DNA from 3 places in the Vibrio sp. VPAP30 genome. Region 1 is predicted to be linked to each of the others. Evidence: predicted binding sites of a transcription regulator. Region 1 holds the regulator's gene; each other region holds the start of a gene.
What was found. The regulator PurR, encoded in region 1, represses purine synthesis genes. The targets are predictions, from matches to a motif close to TNANGNAAACGTTTNCNTNA.

Region 1 (6,593 bases):
ACCGCATGAAACAGGACTACATCCACTGGGGACTCTAAGTGCTGGTCAATCGATTGGACTGGCGAATGAATGAAGCGATACTGCTCAAGCAGGTCATTATTTGCAATATCCTGCTCTGCCAACAGCAGCATTTCAGAAGATAGATCACATAACGCGACATGATGTCCGAGCTTAGCCAGCTTTTGCGACATTTGTGCCAAACCACCTCCGGCATCTAGCACATTGAGTCGCTTATTTGCCCCATCAACAGCATTAAGTATCTGTTGAAGATCTTCCCAAACAATGACTTGGCGAATCTCTCCTTTGTCAGAACCGTAAATATTTTTTGCAAATTTGTGGGCAATATCGTCGAAATTGCGGTCTTCAGTCACAGCAGCTTAGGTTATCATGTCTAATCGTGCTGCTATTCTGTCATAAGAAAAGCAGGAATAAAGAGGCTTTCTCTTAAATTATAATCAATTGATGTTTTTTCGGACTATTTAAGTATGTTTGAGCTGAAAAAAGTTGTGTCTTCTCTACTTATGCCGCTTCCGGCGATGCTAATCATCGGGTTATTCGGCTTAATGTTGATCATGTTTACTCGTAAACAGAAGACAGGCTGCTTTGTTGTTCTATTCTCTTTCATCGGTATCTTCCTTATCGCCTTTCAACCAATCTCTTCTCGTTTGTTGATGCCGCTTGAACGCCAATACTCCGCCTTTTTCCCCGTTGACGAATCTATCGACTACGTTATGGTGTTGGGCAGTGGTCATGTGGTTGACGATAAAATACCTCCTACGTCTGAGCTTAGTCGTACTGGGTTAATGCGCCTTGCTGAAGGTATTCGCATTATGCGTATCTACCCTGGTTCCAAACTCATTTTATCGGGTTACTCGGGGGGGTCTGAAGTGAGTAATGCGCGTATGATGGCTAAAGTTGCCCTAGCGCTTGGTGTATCTAAGTCGGATATTATTTTGTTAGAAACCGCAAAAGATACTTGGGAAGAAGCGAGACAAGCGGCAGCTTTCGTCAATACCAAAAAACTGGTTGTGGTTACTTCAGCGAGCCATATGAAGCGGGCACTTAACGAATTCCATGCTGCTGGGCTTAAACCCTACCCAGCTCCCACCAATTATTTGGCTCATAACAACATTAGCCAAGCATGGGAAAAATACACACCCAAAGGTAAGTACCTCGAGCAAACTGAACGATACTGGCACGAGACATTGGGCCGAATCTGGCAAACCTTGAGAGATTGGGCGTCAGACTACGAAGAGCAAGCTCTTCAAGCCTCTGAAAGCAAACTGTAACTATCAGTATCTCTAGGTAGAAAAATACCGAGGCAAGCCTCGGTATTTTTATGCAAGTCACATGTTCCAACCGTCGAATTTAATCACCCGCGAACATATAGCCTTCACCATGAACGGTAACAAAAATCTGCGGATTCTTTGGATCGAACTCCATCTTAGCTCGCATGCGACGAATCAACACATCAATCGTGCGATCATTCGGCGCATCAACACGATGGCTGATCATATTCAAAATACGCTCACGGCTGAGAACCTGATTCGGGTATGAAGACAAAGCAACCAGCAGCTCATACTCTGCTTTAGTCAGCTTCACAGGCTCTCCATTTCGGCTTAAAGCGCGGCGCTGAACATCAAACGTCCACTCGCCAAAGCGAACAACATTATCATCTTGCTTCGCTGCGCTATCCACTCCTGACGAATTACGTGCAGCGGAAATTCGCCACAATAAGTTCTTAACTCGAACCAGTAGCTCTCGTAATTCAAAAGGTTTAGTGACATAGTCATCGGCGCCCATTTCGAGGCCAACAATTTTGTCGATGCTGTCCGTGCGTCCTGTTACTAGGATAATTCCAATGTCTGATTGACTGCGTAGTTCGCGAGTTAGCATTAATCCATCTTCACCCGGTAGATTAATATCCAACATCACCAAATCAATCGCGTTGTTTTGTAGCATGTCTCGCATCTGCTCACCGCTTTCTGCTTCGCTGACTTGGTAACCTTCGTTCTGAAAGTAGCCAACGAGCTTGCTGCGAGTCACTACGTCATCTTCTACTACTAGTACATGATAACTCATCTGCACCACTTAATTTGCATTGGGAATAGTTCTATCATTTATTCTATTCATAAATAGTAACATTTCTAGTATTTATCACTTTAAAAACGAGAAAGATGATTTTTTATTGATTCAAGACAAAACCTCCGCCCTTGTTAATAAATGCTCATAATTCGTCTTTTATTGTCACGTAAGCCATTACCGCTATTCATTTTTATTAGTTACACTAATAGGTAGTTATTTTGGGAGTGATACCTAATGCAAGAAATCAAAGCATTCAACGAAAAACGTGCAGAAATCTATTGGTGGCTTTCAAGCCTTTACGCCAAAGAGCTAACCGAAGAGAACCTTGAGCAGTACCATTCAGCTCAAATCCGCTCTTTCCTTACTGGCCTTGGCGAGAATGCCGATCTCAAACCGTCGATTGATCGTGTCATTGACGCACTCAATCGCTTGATCGATCGCGAAGATGCTCAGCTTGAATTAGCCGCTGACTTTTGTGATCTGTTTTTGAAATCTGACCGCGACTCTGCACTGCCTTATGCTTCTATGTACATCGGCGAGTCGGGCCTACTCGATGACAAGCCGGCGAAAGAGATGGAAGCGTTAATGCTAGAGCATGGCGTTGCTGTCGATGAAAGCTTAAACGAGCCTGCTGATCACATTGCCATTGAACTCGATTTTCTAGGCAATCTCATCATTCGCTCCAATGAACTCGAACAAGAGCGCCATATTGAAGAAGCACTTATCGAGCAAGAGAGCTTCATTCGCCAGCACATTCTAAGCTGGGCACCTAAGTTTTCGGCTAAGTGCCAAACGCTCGATGAGTTCGGTTTTTACTCTGCTATTACGTCTCTAACAGTGGCATTCTTGGAATTGGACTGCGCATACTTAATCGGCGAGTAGAGTCTGACAATGTGAACTGGCACAGGTCAGGACAACGAATTTTGTTTGCCCTCAGTCAGATTGCGGTCTAAAATCGTGACCGCAAACGATAAAAATGAACTATTCAAATACAAACCGCTAAATAAGAGCGGTTTTTGTGTTTCTGATACTTTCTGCCAACTTATTCTAAACTGAATATATTCTCGTGGCAGTCATCGACAGGACAGAATTTATGGCCACTATTAAAGATGTTGCTCGCCTTGCAGGTGTTTCAACAACCACCGTGTCTCACGTCATCAACAAGACACGCTTTGTTGCAGAAGCGACACAAGAAAAAGTGATGGAAGCGGTAAATGAGCTTAACTACGCGCCAAGTGCCGTTGCGCGAAGCCTTAAGTGCAACACAACTCGCACAATTGGTATGCTAGTTACTCAATCGACTAACCTATTTTTCTCTGAAGTTATCGACGGCGTAGAAAGCTACTGTTATCGCCAAGGTTACACTCTGATCTTGTGTAACACAGGTGGTATCTATGAAAAGCAGCGTGACTACATTCGTATGCTTGCTGAAAAGCGGGTAGATGGCATTCTAGTCATGTGTTCCGATCTGACTGAAGAGCTGAGCGAGATGTTAGATCGCCACAAGGACATCCCTAAAGTTGTTATGGATTGGGGGCCAGAAAGCTCTCAAGCAGATAAGATCATCGACAACTCAGAAGAAGGTGGATACCTTGCGACCAAGTATTTAATCGAGCATGGCCACAAGGAGATTGCTTGCCTGAGCGGTCACTTTGAAAAAGCAGCTTGTGTCGAACGTATTCGAGGCTTCAAGCGTGCTATGGCTGAAGCTAAACTGCCCGTCAATGAAGACTGGATCTTAGAAGGCAACTTTGAGTGTGATACCGCGGTATTGGCGGCAGATAAGATCGTAGCAATGGATAACAAGCCGACAGCTGTGTTCTGTTTCAACGATACAATGGCATTAGGCCTGATGAGTCGATTACAGCAGAAAGGCATTCAAATCCCGCAAGATATGTCGGTGATTGGTTACGACAATATTGAGCTTGCAGAATACTTCTCTCCTCCACTAACAACGGTTCACCAACCAAAACGACGTGTAGGTAAAAACGCCTTTGAGATCCTTCTAGAGCGCATTAAAGATAAAGAACATGACAAACGCGTGTTCGAAATGCACCCTGAAATCGTCGAGCGTAAAACCGTTCGCAATCTAAATAAGTAACCTCAAGTCAAACGCTTAGCTAGTAGTCGTTTTATTGGCTAAGCGTATATATCCCCCCTATTTATTGAACCAATATCACATTTATCCCATTCAAATGTGATGCTCTGCGCAGTTTTATTTATTCTTAAAATGTTCGATTAATGCCACGAACAGGGCAAACCACTCCGAAAGGGTGGGACGCAAAGCCTCCGGCCTTAAACAATTTATTGTCTGGTAGCGGGGTTGCCGATGGCGAATATGCAAACTGTCATACCGTTTTTACTTGTTCTTGAGCTCGTATGACACCTTACTGACATTGTATCTGCATTATTTTGCTAATCTCTCGGACCTGCATTGGTGGCGTATACATATACACCGAGAAAACACAGCATGGATAAACCAATACTAAAAGACTCAATGCGTTTGTTTGAGCAGTTAGGCCATATTAAGTCTCGCTCAATGTTTGGTGGTTTTGGCATTTTTGCCGATGACACCATGTTCGCACTTGTAGTCAACGATAAGCTTCACGTACGCGCGGATGCCACTCTCGCTAAACAGTTTAAATCTCAAGGGCTCGAACCCTATGTTTACAAAAAACGTGGTTTCCCTGTCGTAACTAAGTACTTTGCTTTGTGTGACGATTTGGCGTCAGACAGCAGTAAAGCCCTAGAGATTGCTAACGTCGCACTCAGAGCAGCGAACGTAGAAAAACAAAGTCAGTCGCAAGCAAAACCAAATCGCTTGAAAGATCTACCTAACCTAAGGCTCGCTACTGAGAGAATGCTTAAAAAGGCAGGTATTGAGTCGGTTAAAAACCTTGAAGACGTCGGTGCAGTTCACGCTTTCAAAGCCATTCAATCCACACACTCTGCCGATGTAAATATCGAACTTTTATGGGCATTGGAAGGCGCGATCAACGGAACTCACTGGTCGGTCATTCCTCAAAGCCGTCGTCAAGAGCTATTAACTCAAGTTAGTTAATCAAGCAGTACTTATCTAAGAAGTCAGCCACAGCGCTGACTTTTTTATTTTTATCCATCGCAATGAAATTTGCTGCTTGCTTTCCCTGTCTTGTCTAGTAACACTTAATACATCTATCCTCGATGTAAGATGGAGCAGCTTCAACATGAATAAAAAAATCGTCCTTGGTATTCTCTTCGTTGCACTAATTGTTTTACTAGGCGTAAACTTTGGTCAATATCTCACGCTGGAAAATGCGAAAGCCCAACAAGCTGAGTTGGCTACCTTTATTGCCGACAACTTTACGGTTGCAGCGGCCACTTATTTTCTGGCTTACATAGCTATTACGGCCTTTTCTATCCCCGGAGCTGCAGTTGTGACGCTGCTAGGCGCCGCACTATTTGGTTTCTGGACTAGCCTACTGCTGGTTTCATTCGCCAGTACAATAGGTGCAACCCTTGCATTTTTAAGTAGTCGATATTTGCTACGTGATTGGGTACAGAGCAAATTTGGTGAGAAACTCAATGCCATTAACCAAGGCGTTGAGAAAGACGGTGCATTCTACCTTTTTTCTCTTCGCTTGATTCCAGTGTTCCCATTTTTCCTGATCAACTTGCTCATGGGTTTAACCCCAATCGCAACGGTACGTTTTTACCTTGTTAGCCAATTAGGCATGTTGCCTGGCACCGCTGTCTACTTGAACGCTGGCACGCAACTGGCTCAAATTGAAAGCTTGTCTGGCATAGTGTCTCCGACGGTGCTGGCATCTTTTGCCTTATTGGGACTGTTCCCCGTCATTGCTAAATGGATCATGGCGAAGGTTAAGGCCTCTCCTTCAACTTCAAATGGCAATGCTTGATGAGAATCTACTCGGCATCGACACCTACCGAAGCTCACATTGTTTGTGAGCTTTTAAAGTCTTGCCATATCGAATGTGAAGTACGCGGAGAAGGCGTATTTGGCTTACAGGGTGAAGTGCCATTTGGAGAGAGCAGCGAACCTTACATCTGGCTGCTGAATCACAGTCAAATCATTCAAGCCAATGCAGTCATCAAAGAGTTTAGGAATGCGCAGATAGGTTCAAATTGGAACTGTAGCAATTGTGGTGAGTCCAACGAGTCCCAGTTTGGCGCATGTTGGCAATGCGGCGAAACTGCACCTTAACTGTTAGGCGCTTTAATTTGCTGCTGAATAAACGAAATTGAGTGGTGATTGAACTCTTCTGGTCGTTCAACGTTACAAACGTGTCCGCAGTCACGAATTTCTTGAAGCTGACTCTGCCTATGGACTGCGACCATCTCTTTCACGGGCTGGATAAACATATAGTCCCGTTCTCCCATCAAATAGAGGGTTGGTATTGGTAACTCTCTATCTTTGAAATACTTCATCAGAGGATTGACTTCGGCAGTAAGGATAAACCAACGCTTAAATTCTTTTTGACACAGTTTCTTTGCTTCGTGGATAAATA
Region 2 (6,593 bases), 290 kb from region 1:
TTACATCGCGAAAGGTGCCAAGCCTAAGATGGCAGTTCTGCGTGAGCAGGGCGTTAACTCTCATGTTGAAATGGCAGCAGCCTTTGACCGTGCAGGTTTTGAAGCAACAGATATTCACATGAGTGACATTCTAACGGGTCAAGCTGTTTTAGAAGAGTACCAAGGCCTAGTGGCTTGTGGTGGCTTCTCTTACGGTGACGTGCTAGGTGCAGGTGAAGGTTGGGCTAAGTCTATCTTGTTCAACGAGCAAGCTCGCAACCAGTTTGAAGGCTTCTTCAAACGTGAAGATACCTTCTCTCTAGGTGTGTGTAACGGCTGTCAGATGCTATCGAACCTAAAAGAGTTAATCCCTGGAGCAGACCTGTGGCCACGCTTCGTTCGTAATGAATCTGAGCGTTTTGAAGCTCGCTTCAGCTTAGTCGAAGTACAGAAGTCTGACTCTGTATTCTTCGATGGCATGGCAGGTTCTCGTATGCCAATCGCAGTCTCTCACGGTGAAGGTCGCGTAGAAGTACGTGACGCTGACCACCTAGCCGCGATTGAAGCATCAGGTATGGTTTCGGTTCGTTACGTGGATAACCACGGCAATGCGACTCAGCAATACCCGAACAACCCGAACGGTTCACCAAACGCAATCACAGGTCTAACAACTCAAGATGGTCGTGTAACGATTATGATGCCGCACCCTGAGCGTGTATTCCGTACAGTAGCGAACTCTTGGTCTCCTGAAGGTTGGGGCGAGAACGGTGCGTGGATGCGTATGTTCCAAAACGCACGGAAAAACATCGGCTAAACGCTAAGAGTATAAAATAAGATGTTAAGCGCAGATCGAGAGGTCTGCGCTTTCTTTTTTTAGAATCGAGAATCGAGAAGCGGGAACGGGCTGCGCCCTATGGATCGCTTCGCGGGATGAGAGTGTGCATAATACCATGCACCAAAACCTACTCATGTAACACTAGATTAAACCTCTCGAAGGGCGGAGCCCGTTCTAGATTCTCGCGGGCGAAGCCCGATCTCGTAGCGAAGCGTTCCTGATAGACGTATTCCGCAAAATACTTGCAGCGTTTTGATAGCTTTTATGCTCTAATACCGCGCTTGCCAAGGGATGGCTAAATCCCTCAATATTCCATTAGAATCCCTTAGGAAATGAAAATGTCGAACAACAAAAAATTTGCCATTCGTGTCACTGAAAAGCGTAACGGTTGGTGTGCAGAGATCACTCGCCAAGTGACTTCACGTAAAACGTCAGTATCAAAACGTGAAACTGGCTTTGAAACTGAATTAGCAGCACAAGAGTGGGCTGAAAAAGAGCTAGCAGGTTTCATTCAAAACCAAGCTGTACGTAACGAGCGTAAAGGCGAAGCGCGTAAAGTTCGTGTCGAACGTGAAGAGCGACTGGCTCAAGAAGCAGCTGAGAAGAAAGCACGTTACGAAGAAGCGAAACGTGCAGCAGCAGCGCAAGCTGAACTTGACGATGAAGATGAATTCTTCGAAGAAGAGTAATAGTCGTCATTCAATAAAAAACCGCCAGCGAGGCGGTTTTTTAATATCTGATAACGCAGTGATCAGCGGAATTGCCCAGCTTCAGGTAAAAAGTCAAAACCAGCAGAAGCTAACTTAGTTTCTAGCGCTGATTTATCAATATCAAAGAATGTGACAAGCTTGTCTAAATCACCGCCGAAGTCATCGCGTAGCTTCATGTTGACGATGCTCATCAGCATGACAGGGTCCATTGTTTCAAAGTTGGCTAAGTTCATTACTTATCCTCAAAATCTGAGATCAGCAAGTTTGCCGCCGCAAATGCCGCTTTTTCACGAGCCTCTTTAGGCAAAGATTCGTCAGCAGCGATTTCGTTTAACGCTCTTACTGCGCATGAAATAGCTTGTGGTATATAGGCTTGATCGCCGCTTCCTATTTGTGCGTACAGTTCGCGCACTAACTCACAACAGCCGTATACTTGCATGGCTTGCACTCCGATAAATGATAACTGCTCTCAAATATACACACTCAAATGCGGAAACTCAAAGTGTAAGCTTGTCCTAACGCAAAGCGTATGACGACGTGTTCAAAACCTAATCAAAATTAATCAGTTTGTAGTTGTTGCTCTAGCTGGAATGTGATTTCAGGGGCAAGCTGGAGCTGCTTAGCGAGCTCTTGAAGATAAGCCTTTTCCATAAAGTTTTGTTCATCAACCACAATCAAAGAGGCAAGATAAACCTCTGAGGCCTGCTGTGGTGATTGAGCAAGCCTTGCTATTTCACCTGGGTCGAGCGGCTTGTTGAGTTCGCTGTGAATCAATTGCTGAAGTTGGGTGTTGGCACCAGCTTGTGTAAGAGTGGACTCAATGCGCTCCATCTCTTCATTATCGACGTGGCCGTCAGCCTTAGCGGCGGCAATCATCGCCTTGATGATCAACTCGTTATGGATATTGTCATTTGAATTAAATGTTTCTTGTGGAGAAGAAGTAGGCTGCTTAGCTTGATAGTCGTTGTAGACTTTGTAAGCCAACGCACCAAGCGCAGCGACGCCACCAATCTTTAGTGCGTTTTTGCCGACTTTTTTACCCATCTTTTTGCTCTTCTTCGAACCCATTAATAGGCTCACTAAGCCACCACCTACGGCTCCTGCGCCTAAAGACTTTAGAGTGTTTGAATTGGATTGCTGCTTAAGCTGCTGTTGCCCTTTTTGGACAATGTCTGAGCTAAGGGCTTGATTGAGTAGGCTTTTAAGATCCATACGTTACCTCCGTCATTTTTGTCAGGATAAGGTAGCGAAGATGAATAGAGGATTAACAGTCGTAAAGAAAAAAGACGAGCATGAGCTCGTCTTTGTATTTGATTGGGTTTAGCAGAGTATTAGTCTTCTGCGTGACCGTGGATTCCAAGCAGCTTACCATCGAGGTAGGCTTCTTTTTCATCTTTCATTACCAAGCGCTCTTCCACTAACCATTTTACCACCATAGGGTAAATACGGTGTTCTTGAGTTTGAACACGCTCAGTCAGTGTCTCGACCGTATCTTCGTCAAAAATAGGCACTTTCGCTTGCAGAATCACAGGTCCACCATCAAGTTGCTCAGTGACAAAGTGAACGCTAGTACCGTGTTCTTCATCACCGGCATGGATAGCACGTTGGTAAGTGTTCAATCCAGGGTATTTAGGCAATAGAGAAGGGTGGATGTTAATCATGCGTCCCATATAGTGACGAACGAATTCGCCACTTAAGATGCGCATGTAACCCGCCAGCACGATGACATCAGGTTGATACTCATCGATCTGCTTCATCAACTCATGGTCAAAGGCATCACGAGTATCGAATGCTTTAGGATCAAGGAAATGTGCCGCTGAACCTGCTTTTTCTGCTCGTTCTAAAGCATAGACGCCTGCTTTGTTAGAGAATACGGCAGTGACTCGGCCACCGGTAATTTGGGTGTTACATGCGTCAATAATCGCCTGTAAGTTGGAGCCATTTCCTGAAACTAAAACAACAATACTCTTCATGCTTATTTGATCTCTACTTGTTCTTCGCCTGCTTCAGCGTTTGCGATTTCGCCAATTACCCATGCATTCTCACCTTCATCCTGAAGAAGCTTCACAGCAGCATCTGCTTGATCTTTTGGTAGAGCAACAACAAGGCCAACACCACAGTTAAATGTGCGGTACATTTCGTGAGTGGTTACGTTGCCTTTTTCTTGTAGCCATTTGAAGATAACAGGCCATTCCCAGCTGTTTCCATCGACAACTGCTTTAGTGCCCTCTGGAAGAACGCGTGGGATGTTTTCCCAGAAACCACCACCTGTGATGTGAGAGATTGCATGGATATCGTGCTTCTCAATCATCTTAAGTGCTGATTTGATGTAAATTTTGGTTGGTTCTAGTAGGTGTTCACCAATAGTGCGGCCTGCTAGTTCTTCGTTTTTGTCTGCGCCAGATACTTCGAGAATCTTACGGATCAACGAGTAACCGTTTGAATGTGGACCGCTTGAACCGACAGCAATCAGCGCATCACCCGCTGCCACTTTAGTGCCGTCGATAACGTCTTCTTTTTCAACAACGCCAACGCAGAAGCCGGCAACGTCGTAGTCTTCGCCTTCGTACATGCCAGGCATTTCAGCCGTTTCACCACCGATTAGCGCACAACCTGCTTGTACACAGCCGTCTGCGATACCAGAGACTACGTCAGCAGCAGTATCCACATCGAGTTTGCCTGTAGCGTAGTAATCTAAGAAGAACAATGGCTCAGCACCTTGTACGATCAGATCGTTTACACACATAGCAACTAAGTCAACACCGATGGTGTCGTGCTTTTTCATATCCAGAGCTAAGCGCAGTTTAGTACCAACGCCATCTGTACCTGAAACAAGAACTGGCTGCTTGTATTTAGTTGGCAGTTCGCATAGTGCGCCAAAACCACCAATACCACCCATTACTTCTGGGCGACGTGTGCGTTTTACTGCACCTTTAATACGGTCAACAAGCGCATTGCCTGCATCGATGTCAACGCCAGCGTCTTTGTAGCTAAGAGAAGTGTTATCAGCACTCACAGGGAAGTCCTCTGGTTTAAAGTTGGATATGAAAACGGCGCTATTCTACCAGTGGATAAACATAGATAGCAAACGTTTGCGTAAGTTTTTTCTTTTGTCTTAGAACAAGAAATTGAGAACGAAATCGTTTATAATCTGGAGGTTTGTTTAAAAATCACCAAATAAGCCGGAGATGGAAATGAAAGTTGTTGAAGTAAAACACCCTCTTGTTAAGCACAAACTTGGTCTAATGAGAGAAGGTGACATCAGCACTAAGCGCTTTCGTGAGCTAGCAACAGAAGTTGGTAGCCTACTTACTTATGAAGCGACTGCAGACTTTGAAACAGAAAGAGTAACCATTGAAGGTTGGAATGGTCCAGTACAAGTAGACCAAATTAAAGGTAAGAAGGTAACAGTTGTACCAATTCTGCGTGCAGGTCTAGGTATGATGGATGGCGTTCTTGAGCATATGCCAAGTGCACGTATCAGTGTTGTTGGTATCTACCGTGATGAAGAAACTTTAGAACCGGTACCTTACTTTAACAAACTAGCATCGAACATGGATGAGCGTATCGCATTGGTTGTTGACCCAATGTTAGCGACAGGCGGCTCTATGATCGCGACTATCGATCTGCTAAAAGAGAAAGGCTGTAAGTCAATCAAGGTGCTGGTACTAGTAGCTGCTCCTGAGGGGATCGAAGCGCTAGAAAAAGCTCACCCAGATGTTGAGCTATTTACTGCAGCTATCGATGAGAAGCTAAACGACAAAGGCTACATTGTTCCTGGTCTTGGCGACGCAGGCGATAAGATCTTCGGTACAGTATAAGCTAAATACGTTAAGTGAATTAAAAGGGGAGCCGATTGGCTCCTCTTTTGTTTAGGAACGGACTTCGTCCTTGAGAGCGCTCCGCTGCGAGATTCGGGACCGAGCTTCTCGCTTACTTCTTTAAACCCAAAGTGCCACCAGAGCGTGGTTTTGCTGCTGGCTTGTCACTCGTTGGCTTGTAGAAGGTCTTACTCTTGTTTGGCTTCGCTTTTGGCTCATCTTGCTTAGCGGTATTGCGGCCTTTTTTAGAGTTTGGTGCATGTCGGAACTCATCGGCGTTGCGGCCCTTAAAGGTACGCTGCTTTTGGTTGCGACGTGCAGTAGAGTCTTGGTTTTCTTCACGGCTATCAAATAATTTAGCATCGGTCGCTCTACGAATGCGTTTACCTTTTCCATCCATCTTTGAGGCTTCTTCCGTGCCGCTAGAACCTTCACACATAGCAAGAATCTCAGAGACTTCAGCATCAGTGAGGTAACGCCATTGACCGTTTGGAATGCCGTCAAGTGAGATGTTCATAATACGTACACGGCGAAGTTTAAATACTTCATAACCTAGTGCTTCACACATACGACGAATTTGGCGGTTAAGACCTTGAGTCAGCACAATACGGAAGGCGTACTTGGTCTCTTTGGTGACTTTACATGGAAGTGTAATGGTATCAAGAATATTGACCCCAGAAGACATCTGCTTGATAAACTCATCGCTGATTGGCTTATCTACACGCACCACATATTCTTTTTCGTGGTTATTACCAGCGCGAAGAATCTTATTGACGATATCACCGTCGTTGGTGAGGAAGATCAACCCGTCAGAGGGTTTATCTAAACGACCAATCGGGAAAATACGTTTTTTGTGGCCAACGAAATCAACGATGTTACCCGGAATATCACGTTCGGTGGTGCAGGTGATTCCAGTTGGTTTGTTAAGTGCGATGTAGATTGGTTTGTCTGTCACCGCGCTGATTGGCTTATCATCTACACGGACATCATCGCCAGGTAACACTTTTGTTCCCATTTCAGGTACGTTGCCATTTATTGTGACTCGACCTTGTTCGATTAATCGATCTGCTTCGCGGCGCGAGCAAAAACCGGTTTCACTGATAAATTTATTCAGGCGCTTTGTGTTATCTTGTGACATGTTGCTCTCCTAACGTTTCACAACGGCGGTTTAAAGGTGTGCTGAACAATATATCAACACATAGAGGGCGCATATTCTAGCACTGTGCTACTTGTTAACCCAGTCGTTTT
Region 3 (6,593 bases), on a different contig from region 1:
GTCGTCGTTAGGTGTGAAGCTGGTGCAACGCACTACACGCAGTTTTACACCGACAGAAGCAGGGCAGAGATTTTATGAACACTGTGCTCAATTGGTTACCATTATCGGTGAAGCGCAGCTTGAAGTTGAAAGTCAGCGCGATGAAGTGGCGGGCTTAGTGAAAATTGGTTTATCGCAGTCATTTGGTACTTTGCATATCATTCCTGCAATTGATGAATTACGACGACAATATCCTAGTTTGCAAGTCGAGGTTCACCTATTCGACTATAAGGTCGATATGCTAGAAGAAGGACTAGATCTCTGGATCACGAATAATGAGCACTTACCTGAAGGATACGTGGCTCAACGTTTAGCTGATTCTCAGTTTGTCGTTGCTGCTTCTCCCGACTATTTAGTCCAACATCAAACTCCCAGTCATCCAAATGAATTGACAGAACATAATTGCTTGATCTATAGGAGTTGGGAGAGAGACTACACTCGATGGGCTTTTACTAAACAACAAGAACTCCTAAATATTAAGGTCTCAGGGAACTATTCAGTTGACTTAGCTGAGGCTGTTCGTGATGCTGCTGTGGCGGGGTGGGGGATTGCGTATCTTGCCACGTATCTCATCGGTGATGAGTTTAAAAATGGTCAACTTATCCAGCTATTTCCTGATTGGACCGCCTCGCAAAGTATGCCGTTTTACGCTGTGTACCCGAGCCGACGTTATCTGCCCAAGAAGACTGTTGCCGTGATCGAATTTATTAAGCAGCAAATTGGCAGTCCTTGCTACTGGGATAAGAAACTAGATCCTTATATTCAGAAACCTTAACTGGATATGGTTTGATAAGTTAATTTTTCTTAGGTTATAAACATAATTTCTATACAGAAAATATCGACCCAAGCAAACGTTTATATGGTTAAAAATCAATGAGATAAAGTGTTGGTGGTTATTTGTGCTAACCAAACTACATCCGGTTAACAACTGTGATTTGCATCTCATTTTTATATCACTAAACTCCGACGCCACTCTTGTTCCCTTAATGTCGGATCCAATCTATGAACTCAATTCTAGGCATTGTCGCCATCCTGTTTACGGCATGGCTGCTTTCTACAAATAGAAAGAAAATCAATTTAAAAACGGTTTCGTTGGCTTTTGCTCTGCAAATCACTTTTGCTCTGCTGGTGCTTTATGTCCCTGCGGGTAAAGAGGCACTAAATAGTGTGACAGGTGCGGTTTCAAACCTTATTAACTATGGTCAGGAAGGCATCGCTTTCTTGTTTGGTGGTTTGGCGACAGGTGGTTTTACATTTGCGATTAACGTATTGGGCATCATCATCTTCTTCTCGGCACTGATCTCAGGCTTGTATCATATTGGTCTAATGCCAAAGGTGATTAACCTAATTGGTGGTGGCTTACAAAAGTTGCTAGGTATTGGCCGTGCAGAGTCACTATCTGCAACCGCCAATATATTTGTTGGCATGATAGAAGCACCACTAGTGGTTAAGCCTTACCTTAGACAAATGACCGACTCTCAGTTTTTTGCCGTCATGTGTGGTGGTTTAGCTTCTGTTGCTGGTGGTACTTTGGTCGGCTATGCGTCGTTAGGTGTTGATCTAAACTTCCTTATTGCCGCGGCATTCATGTCTGCGCCAGCAGGTCTGTTAATGGCGAAAATGTTAGTTCCAGAAACAGAGGCCATTAGCTCAAGCACTGAACTCGATAACGCAGATATGCCGAAAGCAACCAATGTGGTAGAGGCGATGGCAGATGGTGCAATGTCTGGTTTACGTATTGCGGTAGCTGTTGGTGCAACCTTATTGGCATTTATTAGTGTGATTGCGATGCTGAACGGAATGCTAGGTTGGCTTGGTGGCCTAGTCGGTATCGAACTCAGCTTTGAGCTAATCCTTGGTTACCTTTTTGCCCCAGTTGCTTGGTTACTCGGTATTCCATGGAGTGAGGCAATTACAGCAGGCTCATTAATTGGTAATAAAATTGTGGTTAATGAGTTCGTGGCCTTTATCCAGTTAATGGATGTAAAAGCGCAGCTAAGTGAGCATTCTCAAGCGATTGTTACTTTTGCGCTTTGTGGCTTTGCGAATATCTCAACAATGGCAATGTTAATCGGTGGTTTAGGTAGTCTAGTTCCTGAAAAGCGCCCATTTATTTCAAAATATGGCTTCCGTGCTATTGCGGCAGGTGTGATGGCAAACTTAATGAGCGCTTCGATTGCGGGTGTGATTCTCAGCCTTTAGGAGTCGAGAGCGGACTTCGTCCTTCGAGATGCGAGAACGCTCGCTCTCGGGGATGATGGTAATAAAAAGGGTTGGCATTGAGTGCCAACCCTCCAATCTTTTCTCGCTTCTATTTCTTAGTATGGAACTGCTCACAAGCTAGCATGGTATTTTCAATTAGACTTGCGACGGTCATTGGCCCAACACCTCCTGGCACTGGAGTAATAAAGCTCGCGCGCTCTTTCGCCTTGTCATAGTCCACATCACCGACAAGTTTACCTGACTCAAGGCGATTAATACCGACATCAACCACAACCGCACCTTCTTTAATCCAGTTACCAGGAATAAAGTTTGGTTTACCTACTGCTACCACAACCAAATCAGCTTGGCGAATGTGCGATTCAAGGTCTTTGGTGAAACGGTGACAGGTTGTTGTTGTACAGCCCGCCAGCAGTAGCTCAAGCGTCATGGGGCGACCGACAATGTTTGATGCACCGACGACTACAGCATGCATGCCACGTAGGTTAATGTTATAACGCTCTAGTAGAGTAATAATCCCTTTTGGGGTACAAGAACGTAGCTTAGGAATTCGCTGTGCTAAACGGCCTACGTTGTAAGGGTGGAAGCCATCAACGTCTTTCTCTGGGTGAATGCGCTCCAGTACATGTGTTGTATCAATACCTGCTGGAAGCGGCAACTGAACAAGAATACCGTCAATCTCAGTATCACTGTTGAGCTTGTCAATAAGCGCGAGTAGTTCTTCTTCTGTTGTTGTCGCCGGAAGGTCAAAAGATTTAGAGACAAAGCCGACTTCTTCACATGCGCGACGCTTGCTACCGACATAAACTTGAGAAGCCGGATCTTCGCCGACAAGAACGACTGCAAGGCCAGGCGCGCGTAAACCCGCTTCTTTACGAGCTTTTACACGAGCAGCAACTTCTGAGCGAACAGTTTGGGAAATTAGAGTTCCATCAATATTTTGAGCAGTCATGACTTTCCTTTAATAAGAATGGCGAATTATTTGCAGCGCATTGTCGCAAATTATTTGACGAACATCTAGAAGCAAACGTTTGCTTTGTGGTGTTTTTAATCAAAATAGAATTCTGTGACTTTTTTTTAGTCAGTCAGATCATAATGTTATTAAAATCCCTTGTTTTAAGAATTCGAACTCGTATAATCCTTTTCCTGTAGCGCGCCCTTAGCTCAGCTGGATAGAGCACGTCCCTTCTAAGGATGTGGTCGTAGGTTCGAATCCTACAGGGCGTGCCATTTATTTAAGGAACCCGATAGCTCATAGAGTTATCGGGTTTTTGCTTTTTTAAAACAAAGTCATCTGGCTTTGCAGGCCAGTACCTTTTTGTCTTTCTTCGCTTCTGCACCGCTTCTACTGTTGTAATCAATGAACTCACTTCCTGGTTTCGGGAAAATTAAATTCCCTTTGGTGAAGTTTTAATCATTAATTATTTGATTTATAAATGCTTGTGTTTTTATGTTTAAGCTTGTGAATGCTTATTGGTGGCTGGAAAGTCTTGTATTTGATTGAAAAATAAAAAGAAATTTTATTTTTATAATGATTAATTTGTAACTATTCGCCTGCTCGTGTATCTAGGTCTTCGGCTAGTGGTGAGCATTTACATGTCGTCTTTACCTAGCACTCAGTTGAAATAAAATTGATAGATGTAGATACATGGCGGACAAACAAGACTTAAGCGATAAGCGGATACTCATTGTTGAAGAAAACAGTATGTTATCGTCTTCGATAAAGAATATGTTGAAGAAAATGGGTGGTGCAGAGGATAAGTTGCACAAGGCTCAAAACGTGATGACATTTAAGCAATTCGTCAATCAGTATCGCTTTGATCTGATTATTTGTTCTTATGCGAGTAAGAAGAGGGTTGTTGGTCCCAAGTATCATTATTTGTATCAGCAAAGTCTGGCTCATTCACATGATTGTTCATTTGTTGTGGTTGTTAATAGCAGTGACGATGAACATCTTAGAGGGGCTGAGGAGTTGGAGCCGGACAATATCCTAGGTCACCCGTTTAACTACAATCAGTTTAAACATCTTATCTTTAGCAGTTTAATTAAGCGCTCGATACTGTCAAAAGTGCACAAAAAGCTGGATATTGGTTTATTCGATGATGCGATAGAAATTTGTAATCTCCAATCCAAAAAGAAAGGGATAGAGTGGCTGGATTTTTACAAAGTCGTCGTCGAATGCTATGTAAAACAAGACAAGCACGATTCCGCGATTCAGGTTCTTAAGCAGCTCGCTCGGCGCGTGAAACATCGTTGGCCAATAGTGAAACTGATTTCTTTGCATGATGAACTTGGTCACAATGAAGAAGCACTCGAACTCGCTCATGAATATGAGCTGCTCGGCTATCCAGATGATCCCCTAGTCGCGCAACTCACAGCTCGTCATTCCCTGCTCGATTGTGACTTAGATAAAGCGGTTCGAGTAATGATTAAGCTGTCGATCCGTTACCCACATGTCGTTCATCTTACTTTAAAGTGCGTGATGCTGTGTATTGTGCAGTCTGACTATCGTAAAGCCTCAGTGTTCCTTGCTAAGATTGACTATGACTCAGTATTGGATGACGGAGAACTGATTCTGATCGAAGAGCTGCGTTTATTCCTTGAAGCTCTGATAGCACTTAAGACGCAAAATAGGATGAACCCTGCGACTTTAAAAACTTCATTGAAAGTGATTCTTGCAATTCAAGAGCATGACTTAATTGATAGCCATAAGCTGTCAAAAGGCTTGTATCAGTTGCTATTTCAAGTCAATGGCTTCAATCCTGTGTGCTCACCTAAGCGGCTTGAGGTTCTGTATGTTCAAACGAAATTAGAGCACCGCAAGTTCGTTATGCTTGCTGTCGCGCTTCATATTGGATGTCTGGATCTTGCCAAGCAATGGTTGGAAGAGTTGAGGCAGGTTAATGTGGCTAGGAAAGATATCGCAATGACGATTAGCTGTATTGTACTTGATAAAGCAGAGAGGATATTGAACCAAAAAACGCAAGCGATGAACGAAGCTAAAGAAAAGGCTTCATTGGGTCAGGTAATAGAGGAATTGGCGATAAAAGCGAAAGAAGCGCCTTACTTTATTAATCATCATTCACATTTCATTAACGCTATGCTCAAGTTCGAGGTTTCAGACAATAGTAATCTAGAGTTACTGAAAGAGCAGTTTCCGGTAAGTGTCGGAATAGTCATTGAAAACTTGATAAAACAAGATCCTCTTCACCCTAAGGTAACTCAAATCCAAAAAGCAAAGCGCATTGTTCAAAAGCGTCTTAAGAATCCTGTTCTTGCCTAGACAAATCAATTTGTTAGCAGGTTGACCAGACATTGATTGATTACTGTACTTACGCAATGCTTTTCGGTAGCATGTCGATCCTTAAATAAATCCTTATAGACTAAGCTAGAGCTTGGCACCTTACGTTCAGAGAACATGCGCAGTATCCATACCAAAATTAAACCTGAATTCGAACCGTTGCTAGCGGAACTCGCTCTTCATGCCTTGCTTCACTTGCGCACTAACCATACTGCTAGCGCTCTAGAACGACAATCTCGTTCTCAAATCAATGATATTCTTTCTGCTTGGTTAAATAAGGCAGCGAATAGCAAAAAATACAAACCCTTTAAAAAGAAAGTAAAATCCTTGGTGAGTCATGCTCGCGCTCAGCGGCTAGATATGGAGTCAATGTTAAGTAATTTGCTTGTTCCGGCCGCGGGAGATGAACTACCACATCTAGATAGTTTTTTGTTATTGGTTAACACCTTAGAGAAAGAGTTAAACACCACGGTTTTAGTCTCAAGCCCAGAAGCCGTTGATCTGCAGCATAATAGCAAAGGTTGCCTATTGTGTGTTTTGTCTAAAGATTTGAATACTCACTTTAATAATCGCAACCGTCTTGTTGAAGATATTTCGATGTTGTTTCGTGGTATTCGTGGAGAAAAACACGCTTTTCTTCGAACTATCTATTCTTCGTCCCTATTCGACCATCATGTAGAATTTGAAGATGGTGAGTTCGTTAGAATAACACTCTCTCTGCGTTAACCAACGCGACTCTCATTTTATTAGTCCCAAAGTTTATATTCCCACTATTTAAATACTTCTTAGGTTTTATTGCTAATAGGTCTTCGAATTAATATTTGTTTTAATTATGAGATGTCTCATTATTGAACAGCTGATTTCTTTGTAAGTTATTGAACTAATTTATCTAACAGAAGATATTTGCCGCTCCAATAACTAGAAGGATAATTCAGGATGGAGCTCAAACTGATTTCATTAACCTCGGTGTTAATGTCTTTAACTGCGACTTCTGCTCTTGCACAAGTTGCAGAAGGAGAGGGGTGTATTGTTA

Region 2: purM (phosphoribosylformylglycinamidine cyclo-ligase) is a predicted target of PurR. The motif match lies at 4,605-4,624, and genes of this name have one in related genera.
Region 3: folD (bifunctional methylenetetrahydrofolate dehydrogenase/methenyltetrahydrofolate cyclohydrolase FolD) is a predicted target of PurR. The motif match lies at 3,279-3,298, and genes of this name have one in related genera.

The regions. Positions count from the first base shown of each region.
Region 1 covers NZ_LBLS01000043.1:493,503-500,095, reverse strand. The annotation lists gene cmoM (tRNA uridine 5-oxyacetic acid(34) methyltransferase CmoM) at 1-371, opposite strand, end outside; gene elyC (envelope biogenesis factor ElyC) at 486-1,289, shown strand; gene torR (two-component system response regulator TorR) at 1,369-2,082, opposite strand; gene torD (molecular chaperone TorD) at 2,320-2,967, shown strand; gene purR (HTH-type transcriptional repressor PurR) at 3,179-4,186, shown strand; cyclic di-GMP riboswitch class I at 4,330-4,416, shown strand; gene ZX61_RS22470 (TfoX/Sxy family DNA transformation protein) at 4,556-5,146, shown strand; gene ZX61_RS22465 (TVP38/TMEM64 family protein) at 5,292-5,984, shown strand; gene ZX61_RS22460 (DUF2007 domain-containing protein) at 5,984-6,289, shown strand; gene ZX61_RS22455 (alpha/beta fold hydrolase) at 6,286-6,593, opposite strand, start outside.
Region 2 covers NZ_LBLS01000043.1:205,689-212,281, forward strand. The annotation lists gene purL (phosphoribosylformylglycinamidine synthase) at 1-793, shown strand, start outside; gene ZX61_RS21210 (DUF3622 domain-containing protein) at 1,153-1,503, shown strand; gene ZX61_RS21215 (DUF4250 domain-containing protein) at 1,566-1,757, opposite strand; gene ZX61_RS21220 (YaeP family protein) at 1,757-1,963, opposite strand; gene ZX61_RS21225 (tellurite resistance TerB family protein) at 2,083-2,736, opposite strand; gene purN (phosphoribosylglycinamide formyltransferase) at 2,856-3,497, opposite strand; gene purM (phosphoribosylformylglycinamidine cyclo-ligase) at 3,500-4,540, opposite strand; gene upp (uracil phosphoribosyltransferase) at 4,719-5,345, shown strand; gene rluF (23S rRNA pseudouridine(2604) synthase RluF) at 5,458-6,483, opposite strand; gene smrA (DNA endonuclease SmrA) at 6,578-6,593, opposite strand, start outside.
Region 3 covers NZ_LBLS01000016.1:171,787-178,379, forward strand. The annotation lists gene ZX61_RS05050 (LysR family transcriptional regulator) at 1-814, shown strand, start outside; gene ZX61_RS05055 (NupC/NupG family nucleoside CNT transporter) at 1,042-2,241, shown strand; gene folD (bifunctional methylenetetrahydrofolate dehydrogenase/methenyltetrahydrofolate cyclohydrolase FolD) at 2,351-3,211, opposite strand; tRNA gene ZX61_RS05065 (tRNA-Arg) at 3,413-3,489, shown strand; gene ZX61_RS05070 (hypothetical protein) at 3,908-5,542, shown strand; gene ZX61_RS05075 (DUF2913 family protein) at 5,678-6,286, shown strand; gene ZX61_RS05080 (beta-prism lectin domain-containing protein) at 6,497-6,593, shown strand, end outside.